Regions from separate parts of the Bradyrhizobium sp. BWA-3-5 genome, predicted to be linked through region 3. Evidence: predicted binding sites of a transcription regulator. Region 3 holds the regulator's gene; each other region holds the start of a gene.
The links. Region 3 encodes LexA, which represses DNA repair genes until DNA is damaged. Its sites were predicted from a motif close to TGTTCNNNNTGTGTTCNG; they were not measured.

Region 1: the regulator LexA is predicted to act here: its motif matches at 1,580-1,597, upstream of uvrA (excinuclease ABC subunit UvrA).
Region 2: the regulator LexA is predicted to act here: its motif matches at 3,901-3,918, upstream of RX331_RS30935 (PA0069 family radical SAM protein).
Region 4: the regulator LexA is predicted to act here: its motif matches at 2,718-2,735, upstream of RX331_RS36930 (helicase-related protein).

Annotation. Positions count from the first base shown of each region.
Region 1 is NZ_CP136626.1:3,824,313-3,831,810, forward strand. It holds gene uvrA (excinuclease ABC subunit UvrA) at 1-1,490, opposite strand, end outside; gene RX331_RS18480 (outer membrane protein) at 1,744-2,472, opposite strand; gene RX331_RS18485 (outer membrane protein) at 2,699-3,454, opposite strand; gene RX331_RS18490 (single-stranded DNA-binding protein) at 3,951-4,439, shown strand; partial or broken gene RX331_RS18495 (DUF2306 domain-containing protein) at 4,585-4,984, shown strand; gene gyrA (DNA gyrase subunit A) at 5,189-7,498, shown strand, end outside.
Region 2 is NZ_CP136626.1:6,447,404-6,454,901, reverse strand. It holds gene RX331_RS30960 (serine hydrolase) at 1-1,208, shown strand, start outside; gene moaB (molybdenum cofactor biosynthesis protein B) at 1,416-1,979, shown strand; gene RX331_RS30950 (hypothetical protein) at 1,954-2,109, opposite strand; gene RX331_RS30945 (helix-turn-helix domain-containing GNAT family N-acetyltransferase) at 2,106-3,035, opposite strand; gene RX331_RS30940 (glycosyl transferase) at 3,178-3,750, opposite strand; gene RX331_RS30935 (PA0069 family radical SAM protein) at 3,940-5,100, shown strand; gene RX331_RS30930 (VOC family protein) at 5,146-5,595, shown strand; gene RX331_RS30925 (ribonuclease HII) at 5,677-6,462, shown strand; gene RX331_RS30920 (glycosyltransferase family 39 protein) at 6,544-7,498, shown strand, end outside.
Region 3 is NZ_CP136626.1:3,713,786-3,721,283, reverse strand. It holds gene RX331_RS17955 (HAD family phosphatase) at 1-532, shown strand, start outside; gene glp (gephyrin-like molybdotransferase Glp) at 545-1,756, shown strand; gene lexA (transcriptional repressor LexA) at 1,959-2,660, shown strand; gene RX331_RS17940 (hypothetical protein) at 2,922-3,344, shown strand; gene RX331_RS17935 (hypothetical protein) at 3,482-3,652, shown strand; gene RX331_RS17930 (ComEC/Rec2 family competence protein) at 3,660-5,951, opposite strand; gene RX331_RS17925 (hypothetical protein) at 6,191-6,346, shown strand; gene RX331_RS17920 (hypothetical protein) at 6,455-6,712, shown strand.
Region 4 is NZ_CP136626.1:7,691,383-7,698,880, forward strand. It holds gene RX331_RS36930 (helicase-related protein) at 1-2,528, opposite strand, end outside; gene RX331_RS36935 (DUF3108 domain-containing protein) at 3,095-3,898, opposite strand; gene rpmB (50S ribosomal protein L28) at 4,458-4,766, shown strand; gene RX331_RS36945 (RNA-directed DNA polymerase) at 4,993-6,570, shown strand; gene RX331_RS36950 (DUF262 domain-containing protein) at 6,615-7,498, opposite strand, start outside.

The sequences.
Region 1 (7,498 bases), 110 kb from region 3:
AAGACGCGCCCGGCGATCTCGTTCTGCTGCGCGTTTAACGCCTTCGGCACGCTCTCGAACCATTCGCCGGCACGCTTCACCGACAGTTCGGAAATCTCGCCGATATGCTTGCCGCCGATCTTGACGCAGAGCGCCTCCGGCTTGAGGCGGTGGCCACAGCACGCCGCGCAGGGAATGTCGGAGAAATATTTGGCGAGCTCCTCGCGCGCCCACTCGCTCTCGGTCTCGCGGTAGCGGCGCTCGAGATTGGTAATGACGCCCTCGAACGGTTTTTTGGTGTCGTAGGAGCGGACGCCGTCCTCGTAGGAGAACTTGATCTCGTCGTCGCCGGAGCCATGCAGCAGCGCGGCTTGCGTCTTCTTCGGCAGGTCCTTCCACTTGGTGTCGAGCGTGAACTTGTAGAATTTTCCCAGCGCGGTCAGCGTCTGGATGTAATAGGGCGAGGACGATTTGGCCCAGGGCGCGATCGCGCCCTTGCGCAAGGTCACCTCCTTGTCGGGGATGACGAGGTCCTCGTCGATATGCTGCTCGACGCCGAGGCCGCCGCAGGCCGGGCAGGCGCCATAGGGATTGTTGAACGAGAACAGCCGCGGCTCGATCTCGGGGATCGTGAAGCCCGATACCGGACAGGCGAATTTCTCCGAGAACAGGATGCGCTCGGGCCCGCTCTTGTCGTGGATCTTGGCGGTCTTCTTGTCGGACTTCTTCTCTTCCGTCGCCGCCGGCGCGTCGGCATATTCGATCACTGCAAGACCTTCGGCGAGCTTCAGCGCGGTCTCAAAGCTTTCGGCAAGACGCTGGCCGAGATCGGGACGCACCACGATGCGGTCGACGACCACATCGATGTCGTGCGGGAATTTCTTGTCGAGAACGGGCGCGTCCGACAGCTCATGAAAAGTGCCGTCGATCTTGACGCGCTGAAAGCCCTTCTTGAGCCATTCGGCGAGCTCCTTCTTGTACTCGCCCTTGCGGCCGCGCACGACGGGCGCCAGCAGATAGAGGCGGGTGCCTTCGGGCAGCGCCAGCACGCGGTCGACCATCTGCGAGACCACCTGGCTTTCGATCGGCAGTCCCGTGGCTGGCGAATAGGGCACGCCGACGCGCGCCCATAAGAGGCGCATATAGTCGTAGATCTCGGTGACGGTACCGACAGTGGAGCGCGGATTCTTCGACGTCGTCTTCTGTTCGATCGAGATCGCTGGCGACAGGCCGTCGATCTGGTCGACGTCCGGCTTCTGCATCATCTCCAGGAACTGGCGCGCATAAGCCGAGAGCGATTCGACATAGCGGCGCTGGCCCTCGGCATAGATGGTATCGAAGGCGAGCGAAGATTTGCCGGAGCCTGAGAGGCCGGTGAACACGACGAGCTTGTCGCGGGGAATCTCGAGATCGACGTTCTTGAGATTATGCTCGCGCGCTCCGCGAATGGTGATCGCACGCGATGCGGAGCCGGCGGTCTGTTGGCGCTTCGCCCTTAGCACTTCATCCATATCGGCATTTCCAGGCGCGCAGGTCGCGCACCAAGTTGGGCGCGCATGGCCAGGCAGGAAACCGGGATCAGGCGCCGATGATTGAAAGTCGGAACATAGGAAGAACGGTAAGAAATTTCCAGTGCCGCGCGCGAATCATCAACGGATTGTTTTGTGCCATCAATATTTTGGCAGCAGTCGTCAGCAGGAACGCATAAAAAAGGCCGGCGCAAGGCCGGCCTTTTCCCAGTCGGGAACTCTCCTGATGCAGAGATCAGTAGCTGCCGAACTTGTAGTTGATGCGAGCGGTGAGGAGGTCAGCGTCCTGCTTGATGTCATCGTTGCGGGTGTTGATGCCACCGATAACGCTGCGGAAGTTGTAGTTGTTGGTGCCCATGAACAGGTGGTTATACTCGACGCCGAATGACCAGTTCGGCGCGAAGGCGTATTCGACGCCGGCACCAACCGTGCCACCCCAGCGGGTCTCCTCGGCGCGGTCGATCACGACGCCGGCGAACACACCTTCGTAGCGGTTGTCGGTGACCGCAGCACCACCCTTGACGTAGAACAGGACGTTGTTGGCGGCGTAGCCAACCTGGCCGGTGAACAGACCGAATGCGTCGATCTTGGTGTGGTTGCTGGAGAGCGGCGCAAAGGTGTTCGAACCGTTGAAGTCGGCCCAGTTGCCCTGCGCTTCGATGCCGAACACCCAGTTTCCGGTCTGCCATCGATAGCCGATCTGACCACCGACCGTGCCGCCATCGGCGTCATGGCAGCCCAAGGAAGTCGGTGCCACCGGAATGCCGAGGACTGCGGTGTTGGTCGAACAGTTGTGGCTCGTGCCCCATCCGCCGTTCGCGCCGATGTAGAAGCCGCTCCAGTTATACGCTGCAACTGCCATCGGTGGCGCTTTGGTGTAGGGCCGCGCGGCAAGATCGGCGGCGATCGCGGGCGCCATCCCAAGCGCGATCAAGCCAGTGGTCGTCAGCAGAATCTTTTTCACTTTTCTTTTCCTTTCGCGGCTCTCGAACGCAACTCCCTCAGCCGTCAATTTGAGGTTGCTCCTGCGTATAGCCGAGGCCGCGCCGGATTCCTGTCTCCCAAAAACCACATCCGCGGCAAATGTAGGTAATATGCAACCGTTGCGGGTAGTGATGGAACCCAATTACAACCAAGCAAAAAGGCCGGCGTAACGCCGGCCTTTTCGTATTCCCGAGTACTGCAGCAGGTCAGTATTTCGCGATAACAGGGCCACCCCAGCGGTAGTTCACACGAACTGTGACGAGATCGACATCCTGGCGGATGCGGTCAGTGCCGAAGAAGACGCCAGCCGCTGTGGTGAAGTCGTGGCTGCGGTCCTGCATGAACAGGTGGTTGTATTCAACGCCGGCCGACCAGTTGGGGGCAAAGCCGAATTCGAGGCCCGCACCGACCGCTGCACCCCAGCGGGTGTCGTCACCAGTGGTGGCAACCACGAAACCCGTGGCAGCATCACGGATGCGGAAGCGATCCGCTGTAACGGCCGCACCGCCCTTGACGTAGAACAAAACGTTATTCGCGGCCCAACCGATCTGGCCCGTGATCAGGCCGAAGGCGTCGATGCGCGACTCGTTGCGGAGTGTCGGATCGAACAGGCTGACATTGCTGCCCCTGAAGTCGGCCCAGTTGCCCTGGCCTTCCAGACCGAACACCCAGGTGCCGGTCTGCCAGCGATAACCGAGCTGGCCGCCGGCGGTGCCGCCGGTTGCATCGTGGCAGCCTTCGGGGAAGGCAACGATGGGGCCCAGGCCGGCGTCGGTGAGATCCCAGCACTTGCGGCTCGAGCCCCAGCCGCCGTTGGCACCGATGTAGAAGCCGCTCCAGTCATAGACCGCGGCGATCGCAGGCGGCGGCGCCTTGGTGTAAGGGCGCGCAGCCAGGTCGGCGGCCGCTGCGGGCGCAGCGAACGCGATAAGAGCAACTGTACCTAACCAAACCTTCTTCATGGCTATCTCCAGATTGCACGCTTCCGTTGGTCCCGAAGCGTTTCCCCAAGGGCGCGAGCGCCGCGCCGGTGGGTTGTATTTATCGTGACTCGCTCAGAAATGGCGTCTCCGAAATGACACACAGGAAAACCAAGTGTAATGGAACCAAGATAATGATTTGTTAGAGAAAATTGGAACTTTGGCGGGAACTTTCGGGGTTCCATTTCGAGTTCATTTCGGTTCCCCGTGGGTTCCCGTGGTTCGCTCCGAGGTTGCGTCGTTGTGTTCCGAACGGACAAGTGGAACAAAGCTGGAACATTCGCGTGGCCGATGCTATATGTGGATAACCGCCGGCTTGCGAAGGGATCGCGGGGTCAGCGGGGCCTGCGAGCGTATAGGGTCGGCCCGAAAGGTCCGAGAAGCGGACGCGGAAGTCAGACAAGCGACAGGTCAAGAAATTGAAACGGCCGCGGCCGGAGCAGTGATTTTTGCCGGCGATATCGAGTGGAGAGCTGTGATGGCGGGAAGTGTGAACAAGGTGATTCTGGTCGGCAACCTCGGCAAGGATCCGGAAATCCGGCGGACCCAGGACGGGCGGCCGGTCGCCAATCTGAGCATTGCAACGTCCGAGACCTGGCGCGACAAGGCGACCGGCGAGCGCAAGGAAAAGACCGAGTGGCACCGCGTCGTGATCTTCAATGAGGGCCTCTGCAAGGTCGCCGAGCAGTATCTGAAAAAGGGCGCCAAGGTTTACATCGAGGGCGCGCTGCAGACGCGCAAATGGACCGACCAGAGCGGCGTCGAGAAATACTCGACCGAGGTCGTGCTGCAGGGCTTCAACTCGACGCTGACCATGCTCGACGGCCGCGGCGGCGGTGGGGGAGGCGGCTTCGGCTCCGACGATGCCGGCGATTTCGGCTCCAGCGGCCCGGCTAGCTCCGCGCCCCGGCGGGCCGTCGCGGCGGGCAGCCGCAACAGCGACATGGACGACGACATCCCATTCTAAATCTATCGCTGTTTACCGCGCTGAACAGCATCATCCGAGGCGCCGCGAAGCGGCGTCTTGAAGGATGCAGGCGCGCTGCGATCTGCCGCGCGCCAGTGATTAACTGCGCCCCGTCTCGATCGCCAACTCGAGATGGAGCGCCGCCATGAGCCTCGCACCGCTGCTGGAGGCCCCCGGAACGATCCCGCTGCACGCCTTCGCCGCCATCGCGGCGTTCGCGCTCGGCATTGTGCAGTTCGCCGCCCCAAAGGGAACGCTGCCGCACAGGACGCTCGGCCTGGATCTGGGTGATGCTGATGGCAGCGGTTGCGATCAGTTCGCTCTGGATCCACGAGATCCGCCTGGTCGGGCCGTTCAGTCCGATCCATATCCTGTCGGTCTTCGTGCCGGTCATGCTGGCGCTGGCGGTGCTACATGCGCGCCGGCACAATGTCAGCGGCCACAAGAAGGCGATGACGTCGATCTTCTTCGGCGCGCTGATCATCGCCGGCGCGTTCACCTTCCTGCCCGGGCGGATCATGCATGCGGTAGTTTTCGGCTCCTGAGATGGAGGTAATGAGACACCGTTCCGATCCGGTTATTGCGGTCCGGAAATGGCTATCTCGGCAGCCTCCGGAAAATCGTCTCGCGATGCGTTAAGTCCATGAAAAAACGAGCGGAAAAACAGCTTCGCCCGAAGGCTCCGGGGTGGTGATCGGGCCTTCGATGCGCTATATGATTCCCGACTGAGAACTGACTGGATTCCCCCTTTGGCCGATAACGAAGACGACAAGCCCGGCGAGCCGCCGGAGCCCTCCGACATCCGTCCCGTTTCCATCCTCGACGAGATGAAGCGCTCCTACCTCGATTACGCCATGAGCGTGATCGTGGCGCGCGCGCTGCCGGATGCGCGCGACGGCCTCAAGCCCGTGCACCGCCGCATTCTCTATTCGATGCATGAGCAGGGACACACGCCGGACAAGAAATACGTCAAGTCCGCGCGCGTCGTCGGTGATGTGATCGGTAAATATCATCCGCACGGCGATCAATCGATCTACGACGCGATGGTGCGGATGGCGCAGGATTTTTCCATGCGCGTACCGCTGATCGACGGGCAGGGCAATTTCGGCTCGATCGACGGCGATCCTCCGGCGGCTTATCGATATACCGAAGCGCGCCTGACCCGGTCGGCGCAGGAAGTGATCGGCGATATCAACGAAGAGACGGTCGACTTCCAGCCGAACTATGACAATTCCGAGAAGGAACCGTCGGTTCTACCCGCCAAGTTCCCGAATCTTCTGGTCAATGGCGCCGGCGGCATCGCGGTCGGCATGGCAACCAACATCCCGCCGCACAATCTCGGCGAGGTCATCGATGCCTGCGTCGCGCTGATCGACAATCCAGCGCTCACGATCGACGATCTCATCAACATCGTGCCCGGCCCGGATTTCCCGACCGGCGGCATTATTCTCGGCCGTCAGGGCATCCGTTCCGCCTATCATCTCGGCCGTGGCTCGATCGTGATGCGCGGAAAGGTCACGATCGATACGGTCCGCAAGGACCGCGAAGCGATCATCATCACCGAAATTCCCTACCAGGTGAACAAGGCGACGATGGTCGAGCGCATTGCCGATCTGGTGAAAGAGAAAAAGATCGAGGGCATTGGCGACCTCCGCGATGAGTCCGACCGCGACGGCTATCGCGTCGTCATCGAGCTGAAGCGCGAAACCGTGCCCGATGTAGTGCTCAACCAGCTCTATCGGTTCACGCCGTTGCAGGCGAATTTCCCCGCCAACATGCTGGCGTTGGATTCCGGTCGTCCGCAGACGATGACCCTGAAGGACCTACTCACCATCTTCGTCGCCTTCCGCGAGCAGGTGGTGACCCGGCGGACCAAGTTCCGGCTCAACAAGGCGCGTGACCGCGCCCATATCCTGGTCGGCCTTGCGATCGCGGTCGCCAATATCGACGAAATGATCCGCGTTATCAGAACCTCGCCAGATCCGAACACCGCGCGCGATACGCTGATGTCGCGCGACTGGCCGGCGCGGGACGTCGAGGCGATGATCACGCTGATCGACGATCCGAGGCACCGCATCAACGCCGATGGTACGATCCGGCTGTCGATGGAGCAGGCCAAGGCCATCCTCGACCTGCGGCTCCAGCGGCTGACCGCACTGGGGCGGGATGAGATTTCCGATGACCTCGACAAGCTCGCGGCAGAGATCGCCGATTATCTCGACATCCTGCGGTCACGCGCCCGCGTTCAGGCGATCGTGAAGACCGAACTGGCCGAGGTGAAACAGAAGTTCGCCACCCCGCGCAGGACCGTCATCATCGAGCAGGAAGGCGAAGTCGAGGACGAGGACCTGATCCAGCGCGAGGACATGGTGGTCACCGTCTCGCATGCCGGCTACGTCAAGCGCGTGCCGCTCTCGGCCTATCGCGCCCAACGGCGCGGCGGCAAGGGCCGCGCGGGGATGCAGACCCGCGACGAGGATTTTGTCTCGCGGCTGTTCGTCGCCTCGACGCATACGCCGGTGCTGTTCTTCTCCTCGAAGGGCCAAGTCTACAAGGAAAAGGTCTGGCGGCTGCCGATGGCGGCGCCGAACGCGCGCGGCAAGGCGATGATCAACATCCTGCCACTGGAGCAGGGCGAGCGCATCACCACCATCATGCCGCTGCCGGAGGATGAATCCTCCTGGGCCAATCTCGACGTCATGTTCGCCACCACCGGCGGCACGGTCCGCCGCAACAAGCTGTCCGACTTCGTCGATGTGCGCCGCTCCGGCATCATTGCCATGAAGCTCGGCGAGGGCGAGGCGATCGTCGACGTGCAGATCTGCACCGAGCGCGACGACGTGCTGCTGACGGCGGCCGGCGGCCAGTGCATCCGCTTCCCCGTCACCGACGTGCGCGTCTTCACCGGCCGCACTTCGATGGGCGTGCGCGGCATCGCCTTGGCGGAAAACGACAGGCTGATCTCGCTGGCGATCCTGCGCCATGTCGAGACCTCCTCCGACGAGCGGGCGGCTTACTTCAAGATGCGCCGCGCGGTGGCCGGCGAGACCGCGGCGGAA
Region 2 (7,498 bases), 2.7 Mb from region 3:
CCGGCGAGACGCAAGACTGCGCCGGTCCGATTTTCTCCACAACAGGTCCAAACGCCGAGCTTTACGGCGCCAAAGATGGTTATCCTCTTCCTGACATTGCGGAGGCGCGGAGGCAAGGCGACCCTTGGGAGCCAAAATATCGTGTCGGCGCATTCACCCATATCGATCACATCTATCCAACGCGGCTCATCAGGCGAGCTGTGACGCCCTGGAAGTTCAAGTGCTCGAGGGCGGACGTTTACTACAATTTTCAGGGAAGCAAGTTTCCGCCCCGTGACTACATGTCGCGCAATCCGACCACTGGCCTGCTGATCGCCAAGGACGACCAGATTATCTTCGAGGGCTATCAGTACGCGCGAACTGATCAAGATCGGTTCGTATCCCAGTCGATGGTCAAGACGATAACCGGACTGTTGATCGGGATCGCCATCTCGGAGGGGGCGATTAAGTCGGTCGATGATATCCCCGAAAGTTATGTACCGGGTTTTATGGGTAGCGAGTACGGCAGGACGCCAATTCGCGATCTGCTGCACATGTCCTCAGGCGTCGATTTCGGTGAAACAAGAGACGGAGGACGTGACCTCAATCGCCTGTGGAACGGCATGGGGATCGCGTCCCCGGACTCAAAGTTGGGCACGGTTAAGAGCATTGTGCAATTCAATCAGCGTGTCGCCCCGGTGGGAACGAGATTTTACTACGCGAGCATAGAAGCCGACGTGCTCGGCATGGTGCTTCACGGTGCTGTCAACAAGTCAGCATCTGACTATCTGCGCGAGAAAGTATGGGAACCGATCGGCGCGGAAGCGGATGCCAATTGGCTGGTAGACGCAGAAGGATTCGAACTGGGGCACTTTGGCTTCAATGCCGTTCTGCGCGATTACGCCCGGCTAGGACGTTTGCTGGCGCATGATGGCGCATGGGATGGCAAGCAGATCGTTCCGACGCAATGGATGATCGATGCGACCACCGTTCGAGCTTCGGATGACTATCTGCGACCGGTCGCGGCGACGAAGAGATTTGGCTACGGTTATCTCTTGTGGCTGTTTCCCGGTGAGAGGCGGCAGTTCGCGTTGTTAGGATTCAAGGGCCAGTACATTTGCGTTGATCCGACCTCTAAGGTCGTCATGGTGCACACTGCAATTGAGGACCCGGTACATCGAGGCGAACCATGGGCTCTATGGTCGGCACTGGTCGATCAGCTTGGCTGATAATAGCTCGGGACAAGCTCGACATCGACCGCTTCGGGTCATCTGCAGCCGTCCCCGGCCGGTCAGGGCCATGTCTGCCCCGGCAAGCGGACAATCGCGGATTTATGAGTACACGCCCTAGCTCCCGGCCATCCACTTCTATACTTTTGAGATAGTTTGAAGACGTGGATGCCCGCACAAGATCGGGCATGACGGAAAGAGGCGATGATGTCCTCCATCGACGAGACAAAACAATTCGTGCCGCTCAACATCGCGGTGCTGACCATCTCGGACACGCGCTCGCTGGCCGATGACAAATCGGGCGCCACGCTGGCCGACCGCCTCACCGCGGCAGGCCATCATCTTGCCGCACGCCAGATCGTTACCGACGACGTGGAGGCGATCCGGGCCATCGCCAGGCGATGGATCGCCGATGCCGGCATTGACGCGATCATCACCACCGGCGGCACCGGCTTCACCGGCCGCGACGTCACACCGGAGGCGATCGAGCCGCTGTTCGAAAAGCGGATGGATGGCTTTTCCATCGCCTTCCACATGCTGAGCCATGCCAAGATCGGCGCCTCGACGGTGCAGAGCCGCGCCACCGCGGGCGTTGCCGGTGCGACCTTCATCTTCTGCCTGCCGGGGTCGCCGGGCGCCTGCCGCGATGCCTGGGACGGCATTTTGGGTGCCCAGCTCGACTACCGCACGCGGCCCTGCAATTTCGTCGAAATCATGCCGCGGCTGGACGAGCATCTGCGCCGGCCTAAAGCACAAGGCGCTTCAGCCTGATCAAGAGCGCCCATAGCGCACCGGCGATGTCGCCATAGGCCTCCGTGCGCAACTGATGGGCGCGCGCGATGTGGAAGTCGATGATGGCTGGCGTCACGCGCCGCGGGCTGTCGCGACGCGCCGGCTTCACAGCTTCATTTCCCAGGTCTCGCCGACCAGATCGACGCCGAAGCTATGGTGCGGCTCTTCCTTGACGCGATGGAAGCCCGCCGCCTGATAGATGCCGCGCGCGGCGACAAGGATGCTTTGCGTCCACAGCGTCATTTCCTTGTAGCCCTTTTCGCGCGCTCCGCGGATGCACTGCTCGACCAGCGCGCGGCCGACGCCAAGCCCGCGCGCTTTTTTCTCTACCAAGAGCAGCCGCAGCTTGGCGACCTCATCGCTGCCCTTCACCAGGAAGATCGAACCGAGCGGCTCACCGCCGGCTTCGGCGATCCAGCAATGCTCGCGCGCAGGATCAAAGTTCCTGATGAACTGCGCGCAGATCTCGGCGACCAGCGCCTCGTAGCTGATGTCCCAGCCATATTCTTCGGCATAGGCCCTTGCCTGGCTCGAGATCACCCAGCCGATGTCGCCGGGCCGATGGCTGCGCAAGAGAAAGGCGGCTGGCTTCCCCGTCGGGCGCTCCAGCGTCTGTTCGATAGTCGTCATGGCGCGGACGATGGCGGCGCGCTGATCGCTGTCCAGCGCGGTGAGCAGGCTTCCAACTTCCTCGTTTGTCAGGCGCTCGAGCTCGGCCTGGGCGGAGCGGCCCTTCGCGGTCAAGGAGAGCTCGTTGACGCGGCCGTCGTCCTTCGAGGGCTTTCGCGCCACGATCTGGCGGCGCTGCAGCCCCTGCAGCGTGCGGCTCAGGAAGCCGGGATCGAGGCCGAGGTCGCGGGTAAGGTCGGTGGCGGTGCAGGCCGGGCGATGCCTGATCTCGTACATGATGCGCGCTTCCTGCAGCGTGAACGGGCTGTGCAGCAGCTTCGGCTCGATGATGCCGAGCTTGCGGGTGTAGAAGCGGTTGAAGGCGCGAACGGCCGCGATTTCTTGTTCGGAATTTTTCTGCAACATCGGGTACCTCGATATTTGCCATTGTCAAGGATATATTTGACTTTGGCAAGTATATTCGCGAGGCAAAGGCGCGCCGGGCATGCCGTTCTACTGTGTATGGGGTTGTTTTCGATATTTGGGTCCGGGACCTGCGGCCGCCGCTTCAGGCGACGACCATGATCCGGCTACGCAGCTGGGTGCGTGAAGCGCGGCCGAGCTGGCGGAGCAGCCGCGTCTCGGGGCGGCGGGAGTTGACGCCATGGCCGCCAAGCCGCTCATAGTGATCGCGTGCGATCAAGAGCCCCTGTTCCGCCGACGGTCCCGCGATCATCCGGCCGACGAATTTGAAGGCGTCGCGAATCCCTGTGTTGGTGTAGGGCGAGCGGGCATAGCGAAAGACGCCCGCGCGCGGCCGGCCGCTGAGTGAGACGTTCTGGATGAATTGCGTGGTCTCGTCGATCCAGCCGCTGTCGAGCACCGCGCCGGGATGCAGGAACATCAGCCACGGCGCGCGCGCCGCCCGCGCCCCAGCGGCCAGCGCCGCAGCGCGTGTTCCCTCGAAGCTTAGGAAGCGGCAGCCGGCAACGTCGGCCACCCGCTCGATCACGCCATTGCCGGCCCGGTCGACCAGCAGCACTTCGGAGATGACGCCGGCGGCAGCTCCCGGCACCAGCGCCGCCAGTGTTGCAACGGCGGTCTGCTCTACCCCATCGGTCGGAATGATTACGCTCAACATCATTGAGGCTTCGATGGCTCAAACGGAGAAACCTGCGCACTGTTATCACCTTGTCACAATCAAAACAGCCGTTTGCGTGCAGCTTTTTGCGGCAGATGGGGCAGGCCGTCTTCTCGGAGCGACCGTTTCGGTGTGAACTGCCTTCTATGATGTTCTTGATTTGTTCTGATTGCGTGCTATCTTTGGAACATGAGCCGAGCATCCTCTCATGCCCTCAAGCGCCCGCCGGTTACCCCGCCCTCCGAACCGGCGGGCGCGACACCCTTTCCCGAGCTTGCGGTCGCGATCGACCGTCAGCGGCGGCGCGGCCGCGGCGCGCAATCCAATGCGAGCGGCCGGTTCGAGGCCGAAGCCCGCGTCGCCTTCGACGATGGCTGGCAGAGTCTCGACGAACTGCCGCCGTTCAAGACGACGGTGTCGCTGGACACCTCGCGCAAGGTCATCACCCGCAACGACTCGCCCGATATCGGCTTCGACCGGTCGATCAATCCGTATCGCGGCTGTGAGCATGGCTGCGTCTATTGCTTCGCGCGGCCGACCCACGCCTTCCTCGGACTGTCGCCCGGGCTGGATTTCGAATCCAAGCTGCTTGCCAAGCCGGACGCACCCGAACTTCTGGAGAAGGAGCTGGCGGCGCCCGGCTACGAGCCACGGATGATCGCGATCGGCACCAACACCGATCCCTATCAGCCGATCGAGCGCGAATACAAGATCATGCGCGGCATTCTCGAAGTGCTGGATAAAGCCGGCCATCCCGTCGGCATCGTGACGAAGTCGGCGCTGGTGACGCGCGATATCGACATTCTGCAGCGAATGGCGAAGCGCAATCTGGCCAAGGTCGCGATCTCGGTGACGACGCTCGATCCCAAGCTGGCGCGCACCATGGAGCCGCGCGCCTCGACGCCGCCAAAGCGGCTGGAGGCGCTCAGGCAATTGTCGGCGGCCGGCATCCCCGCGACCGTGATGGTCGCGCCCGTAATCCCTGCGCTGAATGATTCCGAGATCGAGCGGATTCTCGATGCCGCGGCCCATGCCGGCGTGAAAGAGGCAAGCTACGTGCTGCTGCGGCTGCCGCTGGAAGTGCGCGACCTCTTCCGCGAGTGGCTGATGGCGAACTATCCGGACCGCTACCGCCACGTCTTCACGCTGATCCGCGACATGCGCGGTGGGCGCGACTACGACTCGCAATGGGGAACGCGGATGAAGGGCACCGGGCCGATGGCCTGGATGATCGGGAGGCGGTTCGAGATCGCCTGCGAAAAGCTTGGGCTCAACAAGCGGCGCTCGAAACTGACGACCGATCACTTCATCAAGCCCAAGCGCAGCGGGCAGCAACTGAGTTTGTTCTAGGGCGTTGTCGCCATTGCTCCCTGCAATGACGGATGGAGAGTAAGCATGAGTCCAGGCAGGCCAACCCCGCGCTTCACGGTCATCACGCTCGGTGTCAGCGATATCCGCGCCAGCATCGCCTTTTATGAAGCGCTCGGCTTTGTCAGAAAGATGCGCGCCACCGGGGAGGCCGTGGCCTTCTTCGATACCGGCGGCACGGTGATCGCGCTGTTCCCGTGGGACCAACTCGCTGCCGACGCCAGGCTGCCGGACCAGCCCCGGCCGACGACGTTTCGCGGCTCGACGCTCGCCTGGAATTGCAGTTCGACCCAGGAGGTCGACGCTGTTCTCGACTTCGCCGTCTCCTGCGGCGCGACGCTGCTGAAGCCCGCACACAAGACCGACTACGGCGGCTACTCCGGCTACTTTGGCGATCCCGACAATCATCCTTGGGAAGTCGTGGTCGCGCCGGGCATTGAAGTCGGCGACGACCGGCGGGTTCATCTGGCGGATTGAGCGACGGACAAGACTGAATAACGGGAATTACGCCGAGTTCCCGGTTGCGCGCGGCGGCGCGCTGGCGCACGAATCCCGGCCATGATTCGGGACAAGTCCGCCAAGAAAACCGACGGAAAATCAGGCAAGCAGGCCGGCAAGGAGAAGGCCGATCTGCCGAAGGGCGTGATCGCGGTCGCGCCGCCGAGCTTCCGCCGCGAACGGGCGCTGATCAAGCGCGGCGTCTGGCCGATCGCCGGCTGCGACGAGGCCGGGCGCGGTCCGCTGGCCGGGCCCGTGGTGGCGGCCGCCGTCATCCTTGATCCGAAACGAGTCCCCAAGGGCATCGACGATTCCAAGCGGCTCACCGCCGAGCGCCGCGAGGAACTGTTCGAGGAGATCTGCGCCACCTCGTCCTTTGCCGTCGCCTTTGCCTCGCCGGCGCGGATCGACCGCGACAATATCTTGCGCGCTTCGCTCTGGGCGCTGGCGCGCTCGGTGCGCGCCTTACCGGAAATGCCCAAGCACGTGTTCGTCGACGGCCGCGACAAGATCGATGCGCCGTGCGACTGCGAGGCGGTGATCGGTGGCGATGGCATTGTCATGTCGATCGCCGCCGCCTCGATCATCGCCAAGGTGACGCGCGACCGCCTGATGAGCGCGCTGGCGCTGGATTGCCCGGGCTACGGCTTTGAAACCCACAAGGGCTACGCGGTGCCGGAACATCGCGAGGCGCTGGACCGACTAGGCCCCAGCGTCCACCACCGCCGCTTCTTCGCGCCTGTCATCGCCGCGCGGCTGAAGCATTTCCCTGAAGCGGTCGAGGTCGAGCCTGATCTCTTCACGGTGGATGCGGAGAGCGCTTCCGATATCTCCGCCACGATCTAAGAGCGGTTGCCTCCGCGGCGCCTGCGCTCTATCAAACGTGTTGGGGGATAGGGCCGCCAGGCCCGGGCATTCGGACGGTTCATGCGTTTCACCTCGCTCGTTGTCGAATTGATCCGCGCCCGGCCGCGGCTGGTGGTCTGGATTGTGGTGCTGGTGCAGGCGGCATTGTGGCTGGTCCTGCCGATGCTGCTGTATCGCAGCCCGCCCGGCGATCTCGCGACCGTGCTGGCCTTCGGCCGTGAATACCAGGTCGGGACCTGGCTCGGACCACCGCTGGCGTTCTGGCTCGCCGACATCGCCTACCGCGCCGCCGGCAACACCATGTTCGGTGTCTACCTGCTCGCGCAGGTTTGCGCCGTCGTCACCTTCTGGGTCTACTACCAGCTTGCCCGCGCCATCGTCGGCGGGCAGCAGGCGGTGCTCGCCGTCCTGCTCTCGATGACGATCGTGGCGTTCAGTTCGCCCGGCGTCGAATTCGGTCCCTTGGTGCTGGCGCGTCCGCTCTGGGCGCTGCTGCTGCTGCATTCCTGGCAATTGATCGGCCAGAACCGGCGCAACGCGTGGTTCGCCTGGTCGATCGAGGCCGGGCTGCTGTTGCTGACCACGCCCGCCGCCATCGGCCTGTTGCTGCTCCTCGTGGGATTTGCCGCCGCGACCGAACGGGGTCGGCGCGTGCTGATGTCGCTCGATCCGCTCTATGCGCTCCTGGTCATCGTCGTCCTGGTGCTGCCCTATTTGATCTGGCTGCTTCGCGCCGACGCATTGGCGATGCCGCCGTGGCCCGCTCTCGCCGATCTTGCCGCGCGCGCCATGCAGTGGGGCTGGCTGCTCGGCGGTCTCGTGCTGGCGATGGCGGCGATCGTGCTCTTGGTGATCCTCAATTCCGGCTTCTTCGCCGGTAGCGCCGGGGAAGCGCCGATCATCTACCGGCCGCCGGTCGACCCCTTGGCGCGCGACTTCGTCTTCTTCTTCGCACTCGCGCCGGCGCTGTTCGGCAGCCTGATCGCGGGGTTCTTCAATTTCGATCGTATTGTCG
Region 3 (7,498 bases):
CTGGGCAGGCCATGCGGGCTGCACGCCTGTTGACCTCGCCGCGCGCTTCATTGTCGACGACAGTTTCAAGCATCACGAGATCGGCCGGATCGACGACGCCGCGTTCTTCGCAAACCTGCGCCAGTCGCTCGGCATCACCATCACGGACGCCCAATTCCTGGAAGGCTGGAACGCGATCTTCACCGGCGAGATGCCCGGCATTGCCCCGCTTCTCGCCGGTGCGGCGCGGCGCCTGCCGCTCTATGCCTTTTCCAATACCAATCCGGCCCATGTCGCGCATTTCTCGCGGGCCTATACTGATGTCCTCAGCCACTTCCGCGAGATCTTCCTGTCCTCGAGCATCGGTTTGCGCAAACCCGACGCCGAAGCCTATGATCATGTGATAAAAGCGATCGGCGTGCCGGCCTCGCGGATCCTGTTCTTCGACGATTCAGCCGCCAATATCGAAGGCGCGCGGGCGCGCGGCCTTTCTGCCATCCACGTGACATCGACGGATGACGTGGCAAGGGCACTGACCGCACTTGGAATTTAGGGAGGTCTGCCCGTGGCCTTGATGCCGGTTGCCGATGCATTGTCCGCGATCCTTGATGGCGCCGATCCCCTGCCCGAGGAAATGGTCGCGCTGGACGCCGCCCATCACCGCGTGCTGGCGCGCGACGTCGCGGCGCGGCGGACCCAGCCGCCTGAGGCGATGTCGGCGATGGACGGCTATGCGGTGCGCGCAACGGATGCCGCCGATCTCTCCGCCCGGCTCAAAGTGATCGGCGAGGTCGCCGCTGGCCGCCCGTTCGAACGGAAGGTCGGCCGCGGCGAAGCGGTGCGAATTTTCACCGGCGGCGTCATCCCAGACGGCGCCGACGCCGTCATCATCCAGGAAGACACGGCTGTCGACGGCGATCATATCACCATCACCGAAGCCGCCGTCCCCGGGCGGCATATCCGCGCCGCCGGCGTCGATTTCCGTGAGGGTGACGTGCTGCTGAAGCGCGGGCGCCGCCTCTCCGACCGCGACCTGTCGCTCGCCGCCGGCATGAACTATCCGGAAGTCGCCGTGCACCGCCGCCCGAAAGTGGCCGTGCTGGGCACAGGCGACGAGTTGGTCATGCCCGGCACGATCCCCGGCCCCGGCCAGATCGTCTACTCCAACGGCTATGGCTTGCGCGCGCTGGCGCGGGCGGAGGGCGCCGAGGTCGTCGATCTCGGCCTGGCCGCCGACACCGTTGCCGCCACCACGGAAGGTATCCGCCGTGCCAACGAGTCCAACGCGGATGTCCTGATTACCATGGGCGGGGCGTCCGTCGGGGACCATGACCTCGTCAAGCAGTCGCTCGAAGCCGAAGGGACGACCATGGCCTTTTGGCGGATCGCGATGCGGCCGGGCAAGCCGATGATGCATGGCAGGCTCGGCTCGATGCGGGTGATCGGCCTGCCCGGCAATCCCGTCTCTTCCTATGTCTGCGGATTCCTGTTCCTGGTGCCGCTGATTCGCGCTTTATCGGGCCGCGACCACGTCCATCACGTCAGGGAAGGCGCCGTTTTGGGCCGCGACCTCGCCGCCAACGACCAGCGCGAAGATTATCTTCGCGCCCGCCTGGAAGAGCACGAGGACGGCACGCTGACGGCCGTGCCGGTCACCCACCAGGACTCCTCACTGCTCGGGAATCTCGCTGCGGCACGGGCACTTGTGATACGTCCGCCATTCGCGCCGGCCGCCGTGAAGGGGTCGCGTTGCGAGCTTCTGCGCCTGCCGGAATGACGCGCCGAACGGCGCATCCGGCCGCTATCGCCAATGCGTTCACCTGAAATTAAGTGGTTGCGGAACACATATCGAACATATAGTGTCCGTTCATGATTTGTTTCGAGCGCTAGTGTCTCTGGTTGGGAGTTTGGGGACTCCGGCGATCTGGGCGCTGAAATTCGAGACCGAACGACGATACCAAACCGGGGGATTGCTCGCGATGCTTACGCGCAAACAGTATGAGCTACTGCGTTTCATCAATGAACGGCTGAAAGAGGCCGGCGTGCCGCCCTCCTTCGACGAGATGAAGGACGCGCTCGACCTGCGCTCGAAGTCCGGAATCCACCGCCTGATTACGGCGCTGGAGGAGCGCGGCTTCATCCGCCGCCTGCCCAACCGCGCCCGCGCCATCGAAGTCATCAAGCTGCCGGAGCTTGCGACAGCCGGCAACGGCCGCCGCGGCTTCACGCCAAGCGTTATTGAAGGCACGCTCGGCAAGCGCACCTCAAGCCCGCCTGTTGCCGAGGACGACGGCAATCGTCCGGTCGCCGTGCCCGTGATGGGCCGGATCGCCGCCGGCACGCCGATCGAGGCGCTGCAGACCCGCAGCCATACGATCAGCGTGCCGCCTGACATGCTCGGCTCCGGCGAACATTACGCGCTCGAAGTGCGCGGCGATTCCATGGTCGATGCCGGCATTCTCGACGGCGACATGGCGCTGATCCAGCGCAACGAGACCGCCGACACCGGCGATATCGTGGTGGCGCTGATCGACGAGGAGGAAGCCACGCTAAAGCGTTTCCGCCGCCGCGGCGCCTCGATCGCGCTCGAGCCGGCCAACGCCGCCTATGAAGTCCGCATCCTGCCGCCCAACCGGGTCCGAATCCAGGGCAAGCTGATCGGGCTGTACCGCAAATACTGATCTTTAAATATTGGTCTGTCGGTTGGCGTACATGACGACAACGACATCCAGCCCCGGCCATCGGCCGGGGTTTTTTGCTGCGTGAAGGAACAAAGCCCCGTTATCGCGCTTGTGATTTTGATCGCAGTCAGGCCAGTCGCAGAATTTGTCCCGAACCAAGAAAAGCTTCTGCCAAGTCCACTTGCGATAAAATCCACTGCGATAGAGGCCTGTGCCTCCTTCCAGACACGGGTCAGCTATCTCAAACGAGGGAGCCATCCGATGTGTGACTATAGCCTGCACGCCGTGGCGACGCGCCCTGCCCGGGTCGGCGAGACGCTTGTTACCACAACCTTCCGCGGTACTTCGACCCGCGGCTTTGCGTCAGAGCGCGAACCAGCAGTGGCGGTCTGCATGCTTCCCGGCACCGAACTGGCGTTCGCCGAGGACGTCAGATACGATAACCGCTGGATCTGGACGCGAACCACCGAGTGGCGGGTCGGCAAGTTCAATCAGATCGAGCCCGAAGTGGCCGACCGTCACCATGACGCGATCGAATTTCCCGATGGCAGCCATGTGCTGGTGACGCAGCTTTGCGAAGGCCAGCGGGCGACCGTGCTGCAATTGCCGGTGGTCCAGACCGGCGGCGAGCGCGCCCCGAAAGCCGTCGAAGCGCCTCCGGCCGCTTCTATCGTGACCGGCTAAACGCCGCGCATGTAATCCGCCGGTTCAAACCGGCGGATTACGTGATATATTGCCTGGAAAATCGGCGCCGAGGGCAGTCGGTGGTCAACAAGATTACATGGCAAAGAGCCGGACGCGTCACTGCACCGGGGCGGTACATGTTCCGCTATGGCTGGCTCACCGTCACCGCGGACGATCTCGCGATCTGGCAGCAATTCCCCGACGCCTCGTTCACGTTGGTCAACCTGCCTTCGCAGCCTGACGCGCCGGAGGAGTTTCACCTCGGCGCGTTCGAGATACCGGTCGCTCCTCCGCACGACGATCGCTGAACTCAATTTATTCTTCCGCCTGAAGGTCCGCCTCGGCCGGCGTCGCATCGACGGCCCGCGCCGGCACGCGCGGCGCCAGCACGGTGGCGTCCGGCTCGCGCTCCTCAGCTACGGCCGGCGACCACGGCCGGTCGATCCCGCGCGGCTTGACCGCCTCGACGACAAAGCCTTCCCTGCCTCGCCCTAGCGCCATCGCGCCCTGGCGCCGCAATCGCTCGCCGTCGATCACGGAAGCGCTGCAGGCGGCCGGCGCCTGCCGCAGCGTCACGATCAGCGCCGTGCGCTCGCAATCATCCGCAAACGCTTCCGGCCTGAACGCCTGCGCGACCAGCGGGCCGCCCGCAGACGGCACCACGCAGCCGAGGTCGTCGCAGGACACGCCTGAGGTGAGCGTGGCATCGGTTGCGTTGCGCGCATCGGCATCCGCCGCCAGCCACTCCTTCAGCAGGAACGTATCCTTCGAGCCCTTCACCGCGTGCATCAGATGCAGCCGGCCGTCCTGGCCGCGGACGCCGACATGGCGGCCGTCCGCAGAGATCAGAATATCCGGTGGCGTCACCCGCGCCGCCCACATCGCCGCCAGCACCACCAGCGCGGCGCCCGACCAGCGCAGCGGCGTGCGCAGCAGGCCGAGCAGGATGATGCCAATACTCGCCGCGATCAGCGGGCCGATGCCGAAGGCCGGAATGCGGCCAACCGCGCCGGGCAATGCCGCGACCCATTGCGTGACCGCAATCATCCAGTCGATGCCAAAACCCATGATCGCCCAGAACAGCCCATCGAAGCCGAACGGCATGGCGACGAGGCCGAGCAGGCCCGCCGGCATCACGACCGCCGACACCACCGGCATCGCCGCGAGGTTGGCGATCACGCCATAGGGCGTCACCCGGTGGAAGTGAAAGGCCGCGTAAGGCATGGTCGCAAGCCCCGCCACCAGGGAGGCCAGCAGCAGCATGGTGAACTCGCGGCCGCCCCACAGCGCGGCCCGCGCGGTCGCGTTGTTGTCGGGCGCGGCGAACAGGCGCGGCATGCCGATCTGCACCAGCGCCACCAGGCCCAGCGTGGCGGCAAACGACATCTGGAAGCTCGGATGCACCAGCGCCTCCGGCGCCACCGCCAGCACGATCAAGGCGGCGACCGCGAGCGTGCGGAAGGTGATGGCGCGGCGGTCGACCATGACCGCGATCAGCACCACGGCGGTCATGAAGAACGACCTTTGCGTCGCGACCTCGGCGCCCGAGAGCAGGAGGTAGAACGCGGCGGCAGCGAGCGCGGCGGCCGCCGCCCATTTCTTGATGGCGTAGCCGACCGTGAGCACCGGAAACAGCGCCAGCAGCGCCCGCACCGCAAAGAACACGACGCCGGCGACGACAGCCATGTGGTAGCCGGAGATCGACAGCACATGGCCGAGGCCGGAGATGAACATCGCATCGTTCACCGGCGGCGAGATCGCATCGCGCCGCCCGGTGAGCAGCGCGGTTGCGATCGCGCGTTTGTCGCCTTCCAGCGTGGTCCTGATCCGCGCATCGATCGCGTCCCGCAGGCCCTGCATGAAGGCGGAATAGCGCAGGCGCAGCCCGCCGCCCTCCGGCGGCTCGGCCGTCTTGATCGCGCCCATCACGAAGCCGGAGGCGCCGATGCCGGCGAAAAACATGTCGCGGCTGAAATCATAGCTGCCCGGCCGCACCGGCCCGAGCGGCGGCAACAGCCGCGCCTTCAGCTCGACAAAACTGCCGACATCAGGCGCCGCGCCTTTCTTCACCGACAGCCGCACGCGCTCCAGCTTCAAAGTTCCCCGCGCGCTTTCCATGGTGACGACGCGCAGCACAAAACGGTCGGTGCGCTCGCGGATGTCGCGGGTTTCGACAAAGCCGGTCAGCGACACCGAGAACATCGGCCGCGCCAGCACGCCATGCGCCACCCGCGCCGTCTTCCAGGTGGCGACCGCAAAGCCGGCCGCGACGGCTGCGATCATCACCGCAGCGGGAAAGAACTTCTGCCGCCGCAACAGGACCGCCACCGCGCACAGCACGATGGCCAGGCTGGCGGCCACCGACAGCACCGGCTCATGATCGGCCGCGAAGTAGAGCGCGATGCCCGAGCCGAACGCCACCGGCACCCAGGGCAGCAGCCGCCCGGCGCCGGCTTCGGCGCGGGCCCATGCCCGCACGGTCTCGATCAGCGGCGGCCAGAATGCAGGCGGCGACGGCGCAAGGCCGCCGACGGGCACCGCCGCGCGCGGTGGCCAAGTTCCGGCATAACCGCGCTTTCGGCCCGACGTGTCGTCCTGATCCGCCACCGAGCCTACACCTTACTACACCTTACGATCTCGTGGATGGCGCAAGACTACCGGACGGTGTATCGGGCCCGCTAGCAGAACAGATGCAGAAACCTCAGGAAATGCACGCCGGCGGATAGGTACGCCGCACCGGATAGCGCTGCACAGCGCTTCATCCGCCGTGGAAAACCTCCATTAAGTCAGCCCAACTGCATTTATCGACTCGGCCAGCCGTGCTGGTTTCTGTGCAGTTCAGGTTCGTGGCGGAATACGATGTGAGCCAGTTTTCCTCCGTGCTTCTGCTGATGATCGCTCTGACGCTCACGGTATGTGTCGGAGTGGCGGCTTGGCGCATCTCCGGCGACACGTCGGAGATTACCGGCGGTATTCTGCCGGCATTGAGCGACCCGCGCTGACGCTCGCCCAATAGATGCGTCATATTGAATCTACGGAACCGGAAGAAATACATGCCCGCCGGGGTTACAATTCCGCGCTATGTCTCGAACAGCAGGACAAGAAGTAACGTGAAACATTCGGCCTGGATTGTATGTGCGGTGATCCTGACGCTTTCTCCGGCCGGTGCCGCAACGCCGGAGCAATGCCGCTTCATCGAAGCGCGCGCCGATCGCGAGGCCTGCTATCAGCGCCAGGAGGCGGCGCGGCTTTCCCGGCAAAAGGCGAACGAGGCCAAAGAGGCCGAGCAGCAAAAGCCTCACGAGCCGATGTCGGCCGAAGATGCCCAGCTCGCAAGAGCCATCCGGGGCATCTGCCGCGGCTGCTAGCGAGCTAGTGCAGCGCCGCAGCCTGCTGCATGACCTACCGCCATCGATGTGCCTGTCCACCATCTCAGCATGAAGGGGCGTGGCGCAGCTTTGTGACCATGCTCACACATGATTCCTCCAGATAGGAAGGGATGACGAATGCTTCGATGGCAAACAGGATGACGCCCAATCCGAGTGCGATGGTTAGCCAGACGGCTGGACCGGCCATGCCGAGGACAAACGGCGAAACGACCAGCCACGCACCCACCAACAGGCTGGCAACGTCTTGCCAGTTTGAATGCGCATGATGCTCACCTCCCCTCTCTCATTGATACGGTGGTGCGGCGCTCAAAGCGCATCCGTCCGGCCTGCGTTGTGTTGCCGCCGTGCTTTGGGCCCGGACCGACCAGCCAAACCCGGCAGCGAACCGTCGGGAAGAGCGCCCTTTAAAGCGCTCTGAAGGTGCGCCGCAGCAGGATGCGCATTGTTCGCGCACGACCAGGCGTCAACACGTCTACGCCTCTCGGCTCGACTGGAATTCACGATTGCGTTCAGAACGAGAGAAGCATGCGTGCCCCCTAGACGTGCGCGGAAACGACCGAAAAAATCTTGGTAATTGGCAGTGGGTCAGTTGGAATATGGCAGCCATCCGTACTGGAAAACGCGTGAGCGGAGGCGCATACTTCCGAAATGGCGACCATTGTCAGGTGTAACAATTGCGGCGCCGAGTACCATCGCACTGACGAGAAGTTTCTGGTGCCGCACACTGGTCACGCATCCTGTACGATCTGCGGTGACACGCTGGAG
Region 4 (7,498 bases), 3.9 Mb from region 3:
CTCGCCTCGACTGGCGGCGTCTCGGCGGCGACCGTCTCCACCACTTCCACCGGCTTCGGCGGCAATGGCGGGCGGCGGTCCATACGATAGCCGAGCGCGCGCAGGATCGAGGCAAAATCCTCGCCGGCCGATCCCGTCAGCGAGGTCATCGCCTGCGTCACCACGAAGCCGCGGCCGTCGAACGCGCCAGCGGGCTTCTCGCCCGGCGAGGTCTCGCGCCAGGCCAGCGCGGGACGGATGAGATCGGCGAGACGCTCCAGAATATCGACGCGCACAGCGCGCTCGCCGCACTGGCGATAACCGAGCACGCGATAGGCATCGCGATGCAGCGCCTTGTCGATCGGAAACGATGTCCGGCCGGAGCTCGCCAGATGCTGCGCGCCAGAGAGCGCGGACATGTCGACATTGTCCTGCTTCTCGGCCCACAGCAGCGACGCCAGCGCACGCGCTGCGGGCTTGAGCAGCGCGGGGAAATAGATGTGGTAGGCGCCGAAGCGCACGCCGTATTTTCGCAAGGTCGCGCGCGAGGTCTGATCGAGATCCTTCATCTCGCTCGCGATCTTGCTACGCTCCAGCACGCCAAGCGCCTCGACGAGCTGGAACGCGATGCCGCGGCCGATGCCGGTGATGTCCTCGGCCTTCGACAGGCCGAACAGCGGGCCGAGCAGCTTTTCGATATGCGTCTTGAGCCAGAGATCGAGCCGCGTCTGCACGGCCTCGCGCGGCGCGCCCGAGAGCCGCTCGTCGGAGATGATCCTGATACGCGGATGCAGCGCGTCGTCAGCCGCAACGAGCTTTGCCACGGCATCGCCGGTCCAGCGGATGGTACCGTCAGAGGTCAGCACGAACTGGTCATCGGGAGCAGCGGCAAGCTTTGCCGCGCGCGCGTCGATCTCGCTCGCCAGCACCTGGCTCGCGGCGGCCTGTAGCGCCTTCGCGTCCGATCCCGCCTCCGCCACGTCTGGCGCAAAGGTAAATCCATCGAGCCGGCCGATCGTGTGGCCCTCAACAATCACTTCGCCGGTCTTGCCAATTTCCGTATTCAAAACTGAGTTCTCCCGCAGGCGGCGCATCAATACACTGGTCCGCCGGTCAACGAAACGCTCCGTTAGGCGTTCATGCAGCGCATCGGATAATTTATTTTCCACCTCACGAGTGATCCCCTGCCAGTGGTCGGGGTCGGCCAGCCAGTCCGGGCGGTTGGCGACGAAGGTCCAGGTGCGGATTTGCGCAATCCGGCCCGATAGCGTGTCGATATCGCCGGTGACGCGGTCGGCCTGGTCGACCTGGGCGGCGAACCACGCGTCAGGGATGCGTCCCTTTTTCATCAGGAATGCATAAAGCGTGGTCACCAGCTCGGCATGGGCGGCGGGGGCGATCTTGCGATAATCCGGGATCGCGCAGGCGTCCCACAGCCGCTCCACGGCGGCCGGCCCGTGGGCCATGTCCCTCACCTCGCCGTCGCGGGCGGCGTGATCGAGCACGCGCTGGTCTTCGGCGACCGGCGCGCGGGTCAAAACCTCATGCCCCGGCGGCAGCGCCAGCGAGACCTGCAGGCTGCCAAGCGAGGAGAAATCGAGCTTCGAATTCCGCCACTGCAGCATTTTGACGCTGTCAAATGTGTGGTTCTGCAGCGCGTTCACCAGTTCCGGCTCGAACGGCGCGCAGCGGCCTGTGGTGCCGAAAGTGCCGTTGCGGGTGGCGCGCCCGGCGCGGCCCGCGATCTGCGCGAACTCGGCCGGCGTCAGCCGCCGGAACTGATAGCCGTCATACTTGCGATCGGAAGCGAACGCGACGTGATCGACGTCGAGGTTGAGGCCCATGCCGACAGCATCGGTGGCGACGAGATAATCGACGTCGCCGTTCTGGAACATCGCGACCTGCGCGTTGCGTGTGCGTGGGCTGAGCGAACCGAGCACGACGGCCGCGCCGCCGTGCTGGCGGCGGATCAATTCCGCAATCGCATAGACTTCATCGGCCGAGAACGCGACGATGGCCGTTCGGCGCGGCTGGCGGGTGATCTTACGGTCGCCGGCGAATTCAAGCTGCGACAGCCGGGGCCGCGTGATGATGGAGGCGCCGGGCAACAGCCGCTCGATGATCGGGCGCATCGTCGCGGCGCCCAGCAGCAGCGTCTCGTCGCGGCCACGGCGATGCAGGATACGGTCGGTAAAGACATGCCCGCGCTCGAGATCCGCGGCGATCTGGATCTCATCGACGGCGAGGAATGACACGTCGAGATCGCGCGGCATCGCCTCGACGGTCGAGACCCAATAGCGCGGTGCCTTCGGCTTGATCTTCTCCTCGCCGGTGACGAGCGCGACGCTCTCGACGCCTGAGCGGTCCACGATCTTGTTGTAGACCTCGCGCGCCAGAAGCCGCAGCGGCAGGCCGATCACGCCGGACGAATGCCCCAGCATGCGCTCGATGGCGAGGTGCGTCTTGCCGGTATTGGTCGGCCCGAGCACGGCGGTGACACCCGCGCCGGGCGCGCGTTCGGAGGCGAACGAGGAAGGAGAGAAAGCCATTTGGTGCAGGTTTTTCTTAGTCCAGTGCCGGCGTCATTGCGAGGAGCAAATCGACGAAGCAATCCATCCATCCGTTATGCCGCGCAATGGATTGCTTCGCTTCGCTCGCGATGACGGATGTGGTCGTCCGGCGTCAATTCCGCCATTCTGTTTCACTTTGCGACGGTGATGCGGTCGCGGCTTAAGCTCTGGAACGAGTCTGGAACGAATCGCGTCCGAATCGCTGACTCCTCCCGAAACCTGATACGTTCACCGCAACATCTCGCGCTGAAGCGCACAGGGAGGCACTAGATCAAGTTTGCGCGGGCTCCACAAGCGGCGGTTTTGGGCTCGATTTCTTAAAGACGTGAGTCGAATCAGAAGTGGTCCGGAGTCAACATGATTCATGCTGGTTGCATCGGGTTCTGCCTCGGGCGCCCCTGCGCTCCCTCGCCCCGCTCTTCCGCGGGGAGAGGGTTGGGGTGAGGGGCTCTCTCCGCGAACTGTGAGCGTGGAGACAGCCCCTCACCCGGCGCTTCGCGCCGACCTCTCCCCGCGAAGGGCGGGGCGAGGTTTACTCTCAAGGCTCAATTCGTCTTCGCCACCCTTGGCGGCGCCGCTGATGTCACGAACGACGTCGCCTCCAGCATCGCAAGGCCCAGCGGGGTCGGAATGCTCATCCGGAACGGAACCAGGATGCGGGTTCCCGCGATCGGCACGAAGGCGATTTCGATGCGGCGTTCGGCAGCGAGGTATTTGATGACGGGGCGATCGGGGATGTAGCCGGCGACCGGGGTGAAATAGATGGCGCAGACCAGCGCCGGCCCGTGATAGCCGCGCTCGGCCTTCACCGTTTCCATGCGCTTGTAGTCGAGCTTGAGGTCGTAGCGCAGGCGGCCGTCGAAGATGCCTGCGCCGGTGCGGCAGGAATCCGGCGACAGCACCTCGCCATTGCCAGGCACGCGCAGCATCGAGCCGGTCATCGGATCGAGCACGCCCTTGCGGTGCGCGTCGGTGACGGGAATGCGGTCGGGATCGACAGGCGGTACCGGGTCGAACGAGAATTCCTTCACGTTGCCGTTCGCCAGCGACATCCGAATGGTCTCGGATTTTTTCTGCGTGGTGGTCGTCGCGGTATAATTGCTCGCCACCAGCGCACCGTTCACGATGCGGCCGACGCTCGCGCCCGAGCCGCTGCCGCCGGAAAATGCCTTCAAAAGCCCCGCGGTGCCGCCCTTGGCGGATGCGGCAAACGTGTCGTCGCCGATTTCAATGGTCCAGGCGCCCTTGCCGACCGGAATGCCGGCCAGCGTCGCCTCATATTGCGCATCCAGCCGCCCCTGCGCGGAGGCGCCTTGCGGCACGAGCGCCAGAAGCGCCCCGGCGAACAGGCAGAAAACGAGCCCGAGCCTTGAAGAGAGCGCGGGGGGAGAGGCGGCGCGAGGCGTGGTCACCAATGAAAAGTCCCGGGGTCGGCGCGTGTTGATGTTCATTTAGGCAGAAATATCCGGCAAACAACGCGTGTTTCGCGATAACCACGCAATTCCGACCTCTGCTGGCTACCCGCGAGCGGGCGGGATGGCTTGGGTCGCGGCACTCTCTCGAAAGCCATGGTGTCGGCGCGGATTGCGCCCTTTATATGGTCCCTTAAGTGACTGGAAGCCCTAGTAAACCAGCCGTTACAGCGGACGATACAAATCGCGTTTTCTAACGCAGCACGCCCTCGGACTTGATCCGTGGGGCGCCTTCCGGTTCGCGCTGAAGAAAACGCGCCAAAAACAGAGGCTTGGAACCTCTGCACGAGGACCAAAGCCGCCCCAACAACCTTGACCCGGCGGCCATCTCCCCCTATACACCCGCGGTTCCTGGAAATGGACGCGATTTTGGACCCCCGCGCGCTGGCCGCGTGACACGCTTGGCTTTGGCGGGGATGGAAGAGGATTTTGGAAAATGTCCCGGCGCTGCGAACTGACGGCCAAGGGCCCCCAGGTGGGCCACAAGGTGAGCCACTCGAACATCAAGACCAAGCGGCGCTTCCTGCCGAACCTGACCAACGTCACCTTCATCTCGGACGCGCTCGGCCGCAACGTGCGCCTGCGCGTCTCGACCAACGCGCTCAAGAGCGTCGACCACAATGGCGGCCTCGACGCCTACCTGCTCAAGGCCAAGGCCGACGTCCTCTCCCCCCGCGCCCTCGACCTGAAGCGCGCGATCGAGAAGAAGGTCGGCAAGCCCGCGCCCGTGAAGAAGGCGAGTTGAGCCAAAGCAACATCGGCGGATTGAGTTTGCAGCGGCCGGGTCGGAAGACCCGGCCGTTTTTGTTGGTAAAGCTCGGCAAGCCTAGCGGACAACTCTATTGTAGCTAACGGTGAAACCACACGCAAAAGCAGTGCCGGTAACTCGAACATGGTATAATTGAACCGATAACAACTCGACGCGGTTCCGACCTTTAAACTGGCTGAGACCTCTCAATGAGTAGGCACGCATGGCAACTCGTCTGTCCATCGGATCGATAGAAAGAGCAATTGAACACATCTCCACTTTTGGAGATACCGATGTCTTCCCGCATCCAATCGAAACTGCCTTCCTGGTCGAACAGAAGACGGAAATCGCCGCAGAGCTAAGCGCACTCGATCTTGAAACTTTTGAACCTGCGCAAGCGATAGAAACCATCGCGCCAAAAAGCCGTTGGGGATTTCGAATTGTCCATCAACTTCCATTGCTTGAGACGTTGCTTTTCACTGCCGCTGCCATCGAAGTAGGATCAGACGTTGAGAACATAAAACGGCCCATCGATGAATTCGGCCCGTTTGGATATCGATTTGACGGCACCAAGGCTGACGCATCTCTGTTTGTAGAGCAGCGCTCATACAAAGATTGGCTACAATGGCAACGCGATCAAATACAGCAGAACGCTTTCGTTTATATTGTGGCGACCGATATCGCAGACTTCTATCAGCGGATTTATTTCCATCGAATCGAGAATATTCTAGACGTCGCGACCGATCGGAAGGGCATCAAATCGTTCATCGAGAAACTCATCAAGAGAATACGCGGCAAGCAATCGTACGGTATTCCCGTCGGTGGCAGCGCCTCCAGAATAATTGCAGAGGCCATTCTAAGCGATGCAGACAGTGCACTTGCGGACGAAGGGATAGTTTTCACTCGCTTTGTCGATGATTACCGCCTCTTTCTGAAAGCCGACCAAACGCCATATGTGGCTCTCGCTTTCCTTGCCGAGCATCTCGCCACCACAGAAGGGCTTTCGCTGAATAACCAAAAAACGAAAGTATGGAGTGTCAAGGAATTTGAAGAAGTTCTTTTCGATCAGCAGGATGACGTTTTCGATAAAGCCGGACAGGCAGCTATCGAATCGCTGACTCACTCATTGTATTTTGACGAAGAGCCAGATGAGACGGAAGTTGAAGCAATTCGAGCCCTAAATTTGGTCGAGATGCTCGAAGAGGAATTAGATGAGGACCACTGGGACTTCGGCAAAATTAGGCTGATTTTTTTGGGGCTTCGCCTTACTGAAAATGCTGAGGCGATCGAACTTCTTCTTGAGCGATTTGATGAGCTATTGCCCTTCGTAAAAGAGTTTGTCTTGCTGGTGGATGCACTCCACAACGCAGGCATTGAGCTTAGCGTGGATCAAAAAGCTAAGGTTCTTCAGTTGTTAGAGGTCGGCGCGGCCGGCTCTGTTCCCACCATCCAAGTTTGGCTACTAGAACTATTCGTCAGGGGCTGCCTTGAGATCGACCACAAGGCGCTGACGAAGCTCTCAGCCAACACACTTAACCAACGACAAAGCTTTATCATCAGAGGGCTAAACAGCGACGTCAATTTTTTCCGGCGGAACAAAACACGCTTCGAAGAGCTGAACGTGTTTGAGAAAGGACATTTCATGCTCGGAGCAACTTGCTTGCCCCGTGATGAATTCATCAATTGGGTCGGAGCAGTCAAACCGAACCTTCGTCGGCCACTAGACGCGAGATTTTGTGATTGGATAAAGCACAAGTGTGGAAAGCTCGACGAAATAGTCAGCGACCGCATTCGGCAGTGAGCAGTCCAAAACAGCGAGGGGCGCTCTTCGAGACTAACAGAAATCTATTTTGATCCGACTAAATCCAAAGCCCTCTCGTACATGAGTCTAACTCGTCGCCTGATAAAGGTCTGAGGGTCGCCCTTTCGGAGTCCCTGCACAGCGTCGGCATCGATGAATTGGGACGCGAGCACACCCCACTCGCCTTTGTCAGCAGCAGCTAAAATCCAGCGACGAAGATCATTGCTAACCTGCTGTCTCAACATCGTCTTGTCTACCAGAACAACGTTGCCGAACAGGCGAGCCGAAATTGCATTGGTTAGACCACCAGACATCAGTTCCTGACGAGAAAACACGGTTTCAAAGAAATTGATATCCGCTCCCCCCATGAAAGTCGCCGGATCAATCGGTGCACTATCGACAATACTCTTGGGACTGCTCACGGCGTACATCGCGGCGAAGGTAGCTGATAGCGCTCCGCCACTCACTAGACGCCGCTCAAAGAACTCAATTTCGGTTAGCTTGAGCCGAGGCTCCAATCCTCGAATCTCTCCCTTTATCAGAGCTCGCCAATTTTCCAGCGCGCGCACAACATAATGGTCTGGCTTTCCTCTCAAACTTTCATTGAAACCAGTTGCCCAGTACCAGCGCGCAATTGAGCTCCAATACTCTTTGCCAGCCTCCTTCATACCTATTGTCTTGAACAGAAGCAGCAACTGCCCTTCATACGGAACGAAAGCAGAAGACCAAATTTGAAATGCTTCGCGCAAGAACTCTGAAACACGCCCTCCACACTCTACGGTCTGGGCAAACGCATCCGTCAGCCTCTTGGGCGCCTCATTGCGCAGTTGCAATAATCCGTCGTTCGTGGGAGGCATGCCCAGAACTAGTCCGACACATTTGATGATCGTCTCAGCACTAAGCTCAATCCTCTTTTCCGACAAAGCTG